2 regions of the Nocardia sp. NPDC058244 genome follow, and region 2 is predicted to be linked to the other one. Evidence: riboswitches for the same ligand, from Rfam matches in the RefSeq annotation. Region 2 holds a riboswitch; the other holds the start of a gene.
What was found. Region 2 has a riboswitch for S-adenosylmethionine ahead of ACFVW6_RS23600 (bifunctional o-acetylhomoserine/o-acetylserine sulfhydrylase). Riboswitches for the same ligand answer to the same signal wherever they lie in the genome.

Region 1: it holds a riboswitch for S-adenosylmethionine, as region 2 does, so the genes downstream of both, ACFVW6_RS02710 (AfsA-related hotdog domain-containing protein) here and ACFVW6_RS23600 (bifunctional o-acetylhomoserine/o-acetylserine sulfhydrylase) in region 2, are expected to answer to the same signal.

What each region holds. Positions count from the first base shown of each region.
Region 1 covers NZ_JBHVWX010000001.1:566,813-571,214, reverse strand. The annotation lists gene ACFVW6_RS02720 (hypothetical protein) at 1-460, opposite strand, end outside; gene ACFVW6_RS02715 (HAD family hydrolase) at 454-1,170, opposite strand; gene ACFVW6_RS02710 (AfsA-related hotdog domain-containing protein) at 1,167-1,943, opposite strand; SAM riboswitch class IV at 1,958-2,075, opposite strand; gene ACFVW6_RS02705 (SRPBCC family protein) at 2,220-2,672, shown strand; gene ACFVW6_RS02700 (MarR family winged helix-turn-helix transcriptional regulator) at 2,732-3,178, opposite strand; gene ACFVW6_RS02695 (SMP-30/gluconolactonase/LRE family protein) at 3,293-4,252, shown strand; gene ACFVW6_RS02690 (alpha/beta fold hydrolase) at 4,253-4,402, opposite strand, start outside.
Region 2 covers NZ_JBHVWX010000007.1:303,394-307,795, reverse strand. The annotation lists gene ACFVW6_RS23610 (MFS transporter) at 1-1,341, opposite strand, end outside; gene ACFVW6_RS23605 (TetR family transcriptional regulator) at 1,477-2,217, shown strand; SAM riboswitch class IV at 2,281-2,391, shown strand; gene ACFVW6_RS23600 (bifunctional o-acetylhomoserine/o-acetylserine sulfhydrylase) at 2,472-3,788, shown strand; gene ACFVW6_RS23595 (homoserine O-acetyltransferase) at 3,785-4,402, shown strand, end outside.

The sequences.
Region 1 (4,402 bases), on a different contig from region 2:
CCACCGTGCCACGGGCTTCCAGCCAGCGCCCGAGGGTCACCGGCTCGGTCAGTTTGCGTCCGTCCTCGGCACGCAGGTCCGGGATCGGGACCTCGTGGAAGGGGTAGCTCGGGCGCACCACCGACCCGGCGTTCGGGAGCTGATCGGGCGCGAACACCATCGGGTAGTTGTGCGCGGGCAGCGGCAGCGGCAAGGTGTGCAGCACCAGATTCGCGTCGGTGTCCGAAAGTTGCTCGGGGAGTTCGCGAATCACCCGGTACGGCAGGTTCTCGCCGAACGCGGGCAGCGGTGTGTCGGCCGCGACGACGGCCCGGCCCCAGCGCCGCGTGACGCTGCCGTCGGGCCCAGCCTCGTTCAGGAAACCGACGACGAGGAAGTCGCCGTCGGCGTCCACGATCTCGCTGGGCGGGTACAGCGGACCCTGCGTCGTCGGGGTCAGGTCGTAGATCCGTTTCACCACGCGGACACCACCTTTCGATCGTCGGACAGTGCGGTGCCGTCGACGTCCCCGACCCGGTCACCGAGCGAGCCCCAGGCCGCGGTCGCGGCGGCCAGCAGGTGCGGGTCGTCGCCGCGCCGGAAGGGGTGCGCGACGATCCAGAGGAACGGCAGGTCGGTGCCGTGATCGCCGTAGCCCCAGGTGTCGTCGGTGCTGATGCCGTGCTCGCGCAGGAACGCCACCACCGCTTCGCCTTTGGCTTCGCCGATCATGGGGCGCAACACCTCGCCGGTCAGCGCACCGCGCTCGTCGAGCACCGGTTCGGTCGCGATGAGGTGATCGGCGCCCACCGCCGCGGCCACCGGGGCGATCGCGGGCGCGAACGAGCCGGACACCAGCACGGTGCGCACGCCCGATTCCCGGTGCGCGCGCAGCGCTTCCAGGGTGTCGAGATAGAAGGCGCCGCCCGCGGCCGCGTACGCGTCGAACCAGCGCTGCCCCGATTCCGCCAGCGCGGTGTAGGCCACGCCGCGGAAGAGCCGGTAATAGTGCCGGTTGATCTCCTCGCGTGGCGTACCGGCGTCCGCGCGCTCCTTGATCTCGTCGGTGACGCGCGTGTACTCGCTGCCGTCGTCACCGTGCTCGGCGAGCCAGTGCCGCAGGAACGCGAACATGCTCTTGACGGTGATCAGCGTTTCGTCGACGTCGAAGAACGCCGCGCCCGCGCTCATGCCGACTCCGCGAGGTGCGCGGTGACCGCCTCGGCGGCCTTGGCGCGCTCGATCCGCGCGATGCGCTCGTTGGGCAGCGCGGTGAACTCGATGCGCGCGTCGGCCACGGTCTTGCCGAACTGGCGGACCTCGGTCTCGATGACGAACCGCAACTTGCCGGGATCGTCCAGCGAGACCGGGGTCAACCGGGCGTGCAGGGTCGCGGGCAGCGGGAACAGGAACGAGGTGAACCGCAGGTCCACGTTGTTCCACACGATGTAGAAGTGCTCGCGCGGGTTGCGCACGCCGTATTCGAGTTCGAAGGCGGCCAGGAACAGCTGGCGCACCGCCTCGATCACCACGATGCCCTGCACGTGCTCGCCGGTCTGATGGTCGAGCAGCAGTTCGTTATCGCTGTCCAGGCGCAGATCGGCGTGGAAGACGTGCTCCTGCTCCCTGGTCAGCCCCGCCAGCAGCACATTGGAGTGCTGGTACTTGTGCACGTGATGCCTGCGGGCGGGTTCGGCGATCTCGCCGATCACCCGCAGCCCGGCGCCCGAGGTCTTCGCGACGTGCTCGAGATAGTCGAGATCGTGCCGGGTGATGCCCTGCCCCAGGTGCACCGTCAACTCCCGATCGGTCAGTCGACCGCCGCGCAGCTGGGCGACCAGGCCCGACACGGTGTGCACCCGCTCATCCGCGGAGATGCCGAGGAACCGGTCGGCCACCACGACGAACGTGGTCGCGACCGTTTCCTCGGCACGGGTGGTGGAGTCGAGTTGGACTACAGACATGGATGGACCCTCCAGAAGGACGCTTACGACAGGGAGGAACTCCCCCGCCATCCGGTCGTCACCCGGAGCACCCCGCCGCCGATGGAGGGTTGCCGCCCAGCAAGCCGGGGCTCGAAGCTGGAACTCGTGACCGTGGAACGAAAATTATTCGGCCCCAAACCTTTTGACCAGCGTTGCGACCAGGCTGCGAAAAATCCGACCGGGGGCGGAGGATCCCCAGGTCGACGATGCCTATGCTGTGCGTGACAGACCGTCACACCCATCCCGGAGGCACCGTTGCCGAACAATCTCGAAGCCAGCATCGACATCGCCGCAGCGCCGGAGAAAGTGTGGTCGATCCTGGCCGACCTGCGCCGCGTCTCCGAACTCAGCCCGACGACGCTCAAGATGATCGCCCTCGGCGGGGTCCGTGACGGCGCGTTCACCGTCAACGTCAACAAGGTCGGCTGGAAGATCTACCCGACCACCTCGCGCATCGTGACCTTCGAGCCGAACAAGTCCTTCGCGTTCCGGATGAACGAGAACCGCACGGTGTGGCGCTACGACCTCGTGCCCACCGCCACCGGCACCCGGGTGGTGGAGACCCGCACCGTCGACGCCAAGGGCCTGCCCGGCTGGCTGCGCGGGACCATCAAGGTGGCGATGGGCGGCGAGCAGAAGTTCGAGGCCGACCTGGTCGCCGGGATGCGGGAGACGCTGAGCAAGGTCAAGGCCGCCGCGGAGCGCTGACCCGCACGACACCCGAGAGCCCGCCGGATGATCCGGCGGGCTCTTCGTCGTTCACGGGGTCAGAGGTCGGCGCGGATCTCGTCGAGCGCCTCCGCCGTGCGGGTGAGCAGGGCCGTGACCGCGGCCAGTTCCGCGGCGGTGAACCGCGCGGCGAGGTCGCGTTCCACCGCGACGGCGCGGACGTCGGCGGCCGCGGTCACCTCCCGGCCCGCTTCGGTCAGCCGGGTCTCCAGCACGTTCCTGTGCCATTCGTGCGGTGTCCGCTCGACCAGGCCGCGGTCCTGGAGGTTGGTCAGCACGGTGTTCATGGTCGGCGGCGTCACCCCGGCCAGCCGGGCCAGCGCCGCGGCGGAGATGCCGGGGTTCTCGGCCAGGTGCAGCAGGGCGCTGTACTGCGGAACGGTCAGCCCGGCCGGCTTCAGCGCGGCGGTCTTCGCCGCGATCAGGGACTGCTCGGCGCGCTTGATATACGTGCCGAGCCTCTCGGCGGCGGGCATGGACGTCATGGGTGCATGCTATCCGCCCATCATCTCGTAATGCCCTTGACGATCATTAGAACTCTAACTTACATTCCTGCCTATCACTTGATGTCTGGCATTACATCACTGAGAGGCTTCATCATGATCAGGACCAGCGCCACCCTCGCCCTGGCCGTCGCCTGCCTGTCCGTCACCGCGTGCGGCACCGCCGCCACACCCCGGCTGAGCACCGCTTACGAGCTGCCCGGCAGCGCCGTCTATCCCGAGGGCATCGCGGTGGACGCGCGCTCCGGCGACAGCTATGTGGGCTCGTTCGCCGACGGGGCCGTCTATCGCGCCGCCCCGGGCGCGACGCGAGCGGAGGTGTTCCTGCCCCCGGGCGCCGACGGCCGCAAGACCACCAACGGCCTGCGGGTCGACCGGGACGGCAGGCTGTGGGTGATCGATTCGAGCGCCGGTGTCGCCGTGTACGACACCGGGTCGCGTGCACTGCTGGCCTCGTTCGCGGTGCCGGACAGCGCGCCACGATTCGTCAACGATCTCGACTTCGGCGCCGACGGCAGCGCCTACCTGACCGACAGCGTGCGCAATGTCGTCTACCGGGTGGGCCCGGACCGGGTGTCAAAGGGCAGCGGGGACTTGGAGATCGGTTACGACCTGAGCCCGGTACTCGGTCCGCGCGATCCACAGGTCTTCGAGCTGAACGGGATCGTCGCCGATCCGGCGGACGGGTACCTGCTGGTCGTCGCGATGTCGGCGGGCGAGCTGTACCGGATCGATCCGAGCGGCGCCGAGCCGATCCGCAAGGTCGCGCTGACCGGTGGCGATGTGCGCCACGGCGACGGCATGGAACTGCGCGACGGCACCCTGTGGGTGGTCCACAACACCGAGAACACCCTCAGCCGGTGGACCGTCGCCGACCACGGTGCCACCGCGACGCGAGTCGCCGAATTCCACGATCCCGCACTGGCTGTCCCCACCACCATGGCGCACGTCGGCGATCGGGCGCTGGTCGTGTCGTCACAGTTCGACAAGGGCGGACCGCTGGGCGACACAGGGACGCCGGGGACCTTCGTGGTGACGGCGGTCGACGGGTTCTGATCAGGTCTCGGCGACGAATTCCCGCAGTACCGCGACGAATTCGTCCGGCTGCTCGACCTGCGGGGAGTGCCCTGCGTGTTCGACCAGGTGGGTGCGCGCGCCCGCCGCCGCGTAGCGGTCCAGGGTGGCGGTGCTGTCGTAGAGGTGGTC
Region 2 (4,402 bases):
CTCGACGAGGTGGTCGACGGTCGGATTGTCGGTCGCGTAGTTCTTCGCGGCCTGCACCGACAGCGTCGTCAGCAGCGCCGTGCCGACCGCGCCGCCGACCTGCTGGGCGGCGTTGAGCAGGGCGCTGGCCACCCCGGAGTCCTCGGCGTCGACCTGATGCAGGGCGACGGCCTGCATGCCGACGAACAGCGGGCCCATGCCGAGCGCGATCAGCAGCTGCGCGGGCAGCACGCTCAGCGCGTAGCCGTCGCCGTAACCGAGCTGGGCCAGCCACAGCAGGCCGACGGTGCCGAGCAGCGCGCCGACGACCATCAGCGGACGCGGGCCGAGCTTGGGCATCAGCGCGCTGGTGACGCCGGCCGAGACCGCGATGCCCACCGGGAACGGCAGGAACGCGACGCCCGCTTTCAGGGGCGAGTAGCCGAGCGTGTTCTGGTAGTAGAAGCTCAGGAACAGGAACATCGCGAACATGGCGATCGGGATGAGCAGCGCGGCCAGCAGCGCGCCACCCCGGTTGACCTCCCCCGGAATCCGCAGCGGCAGGAGCGGATTCGACGACCGCGCCTCGATGACGACGAAGGCGATCAGCAGCGCGAAGCCCACCCCGAGCAGGCCGAGCGTGCTGCCGGCGAGCCAGCCGTCCTCGGCGGCCCGGCTGAATCCGTAGACGATCGACACCAGCCCGAGCGTCACCGTGACGGCGCCGGGCAGGTCGTAACCGCCGAGGCGCGGCGCGGGCACATCGCGCACGATGACCGCCAGCGCGCCGAGCAGCGCGACGATCGCGACCGGGGTGTTCATCAGCAGCGTCCAGCGCCACGACACGTACTCGGTGAGCGCTCCGCCCACGATCAGCCCGAACGCGACCCCGCCTGCCGAGATGCCGGCGAACACCGCGAACGCGCGGGCCCGCTCCTTCACGTCGGTGAACGTCACCGACAGCAGCGACAGCGCCGAGGGCGCGAGCAGCGCGGCGAACGCGCCCTGCAGACCGCGGCCGAGGAACAGCTGCAACCCGTCCTGGGCGAGTCCGGCCAGGGCCGACGCGGCGGCGAACCCGACCAGGCCGATCAGGAAGATCCGCCTGCGCCCGAGATAGTCGGCCATCCGGCCGCCGAGCAGCAGCAGGCCGCCGAAGATCAGCGTGTAGGCGGTGAGCGCCCACTGTTTGTCGCCCTCGCTGATGCCGAGGTCTTTCTGGGCGAACGGGAGCGCGATCGTCACGACGGTGGCGTCGAGGATCACCATCAGTTGCGCGGAGGCGAGCACGGCCAGCGCCCACCAGCGTCTCGAATTCGATTGCGGATCAGTCTGTTTCGCTGCTGTCTCGATGCCGGTCACCACGGACTCCTAGTCACTCGAAGGCTCGCGCTCAATCCTGGCACCGTGGGACAATTGGCGTCAAGAGCAAAATGTCTGACTGCGCCATTTGTCGTGAAAAGACAGACGAATCGGGCGGGACGGTAGGCTGGAGAGATGCTGGACTCGACCACTCCGATCACCGGCGACCGGATGACCGAACCGGCAGGCCCGCTCGCGGCCCGCCACGCCCCGACCGGCCTGCGCGAGCGCAAGAAGCGCCAGACCAGGGCCGCCATCGTCGAGATCGGGCTGAGCCTGTGCGACGCGCAGGGATTCGACGCCACGACGGTCGAGCAGATCGCCGCGGGTGCCGACGTCTCCCCGCGCACGGTCAACCGGTACTTCCCGATGAAGGAAGACATCGTGCTCGCCCCGATCGACGATTTCGGGCTCACCGTGGCCGAGGCGCTGGGCGAGCAGCCGCGCACCGGCGACGAACTCGGCGCGCTGTGCGGCGCCTACCTGCAGGTCGTCGATTCCGAGGCCGACGCCGACGGCGTGCGGTTCCTGCGCCAGTTCCTGCAGATGCAGCGGATCATGCGGTCCAGCCAGGCCGTGAACGCGCGCGCGCTCGAGTACGCCGAGAAGAAGAACGTCGCGGTCTGCGCCCAGCTGGCCGAGCGGATGTCCACCACGCCCGACGACTTCTCGGTCCGGCTGGTGGCGGGCACCTGGCAGATGCTGTGCCACCTCTCGATCGCCGCGGTCGAGGACGGGCTGCTGAGCGCGACGCCGGAGGCCGCCGCGCAGGTCACCAAGGCCGCCATCCTGCGCGCCTACCACGAGCTCCGCCGCATCTGCGGCGCCCGGCCCGAGGCCGACACGCCAGGGCTCGGCACACCGGCGGCGGAGTGATCCAGGCGACGAAACCGGGGGAAGTTTCCGCGCGGACGCAACGGCCGGTTAACATGACGGCAAGGTCATGAGTACCAGCGCCAAGCCCCGGCTCGCTGGTCGGCAACCCTCCAGCTGCGGTGGGGTGCTCCGGGTGATGACCGGGCTCCCGAAGGCCGGGAGCAAGCGCGCATCGCAGGAGGCCCCCATGTGTTGTTGTCCGTCGATCCAACCCATCTGACGCGATACCCCGGCGAACAACCCTGGAGCTTTTCATGACCGACTCTGCCCTGCCCGAGAACTGGTCCTTCGAGACCAAGCAGATCCACGCGGGCCAGGCCCCCGACGCGGCCACCAACGCGCGGGCGCTGCCGATCTACCAGACCACCTCCTACACCTTCCGCGACACCGATCACGCCGCCGCGCTGTTCGGGCTCGCCGAGCCGGGCAACATCTACACCCGGATCATGAACCCCACCCAGGACGCGGTCGAGCAGCGCGTCGCCGCGCTCGAGGGTGGCGTCGCGGCGCTGCTGCTGGCCTCGGGCCAGGCCGCCGAGACCTTCGCGATCCTGAACCTCGCCAACGCGGGCGACCACATCGTGTCCAGCCCGCACCTCTACGGCGGCACGTACAACCTGTTCCACTACTCGCTGCCCAAGCTCGGCATCGAGGTCTCCTTCGTCGAGGATCCCGACGACCTGGCGCAGTGGCAGGCCGCCATCCGGCCCAACACCAAGGCGTTCTACGGCGAGACCATCGCCAACCCCAGCAGCGCCGTGTTCGACATCCCCGGCATCGCCGAGATCGCGCACAAGGCGGGCATCCCGCTGATCGTCGACAACACCGTCGCGACCCCGTACCTGATCCAGCCGCTGGCCCACGGCGCCGACATCGTCGTGCACTCGGCGACCAAGTACCTGGGCGGCCACGGCGCCGCGGTGGCCGGCGTGATCGTCGACGGCGGCACCTTCGATTGGACCGTGCGTGACGCCGACGGCAACGCCCGCTTCCCCGGTTTCACCGAGCCCGACCCCAGCTACCACGGCGCGGTATTCGCCGACCTGGGCGCGCCCGCGTTCGCGCTCAAGGCCCGCGTGCAGTTGCTGCGCGACCTGGGCGCTGCGGTGTCGCCGTTCAACGCGTTCCTCATCGCCCAGGGCATCGAGACGCTGAGCCTGCGGGTCGAGCGGCACGTGGCCAACGCCGAGGCCGTGGCGAAGTTCGTCGCCGAGCAGCCGGGCGTCGAGGCCGTCCACTACGCGGGTCTGGAGACCTCGCCGTGGCACGCGCGGGCCAAGCAGCTGGCGCCCAAGGGCGCGGGCGCGATCGTCGCGTTCGAGCTGCGCGGCGGTGTCGACGCGGGCAAGAAGTTCGTGGACGCGCTCAGCCTCCACAGCCATGTCGCTAACATCGGTGATGTGCGTTCTCTCGTGATTCACCCGGCGTCCACCACGCACTCGCAGCTGACGCCCGAGGAGCAGCTGGCTTCCGGCGTCACTCCGGGGCTGGTCCGGCTCGCCGTGGGCATCGAGGGAATCGACGACATCCTGGCGGATCTGCGCGCCGGTTTCGCGGCGGCGAACACGTGACTGTGAGCACCGAATCGCCGATCGCCCGTCCCGCAACCGGGGTGGCCCTGCTGCCACCGCCGGACGGGCGACTCGGCGTGGTCGCCATCGGGGAGGTGGCGCTGGAGAACGGCGCCGTCGTCCCCGATGTGCGGCTGGCGGTGCAGCGCTGGGGTGAGCTCTCGCCCACGCTCGACAACGTGGTGCTCGTCGAGCACGCCCTCACCGGCGACTCGCACGTCATCGCCAGCGCCGACAACGCCCAGCCCGGCTGGTGGGAGGGCATGGTCGGCCCCGGCGCGCCGATCGACACCGACGAGTGGTGTGTGATCGCGACGAACGTGCTCGGCGGCTGCAAGGGCAGCACCGGACCGTCCTCGCTCGCGCCCGACGGCGCGCCGTGGGGTTCCCGCTTTCCCGACCTGACCATTCGTGACCAGGTCACCGCCGAGGCGCGGCTGCTCGATCTGTTCGGGATCGAGCGGCTGGCCGCCGTCGTCGGCGGGTCGATGGGCGGCATGCGGGTGCTGGAGTGGATTGTCGGACAGCCGGGACGGGCCGCGGCCGCGCTGGTGCTGGCCGTCGGCGCCCGCGCCACCGCCGACCAGATCGGTACCCAGACCACCCAGATGGCC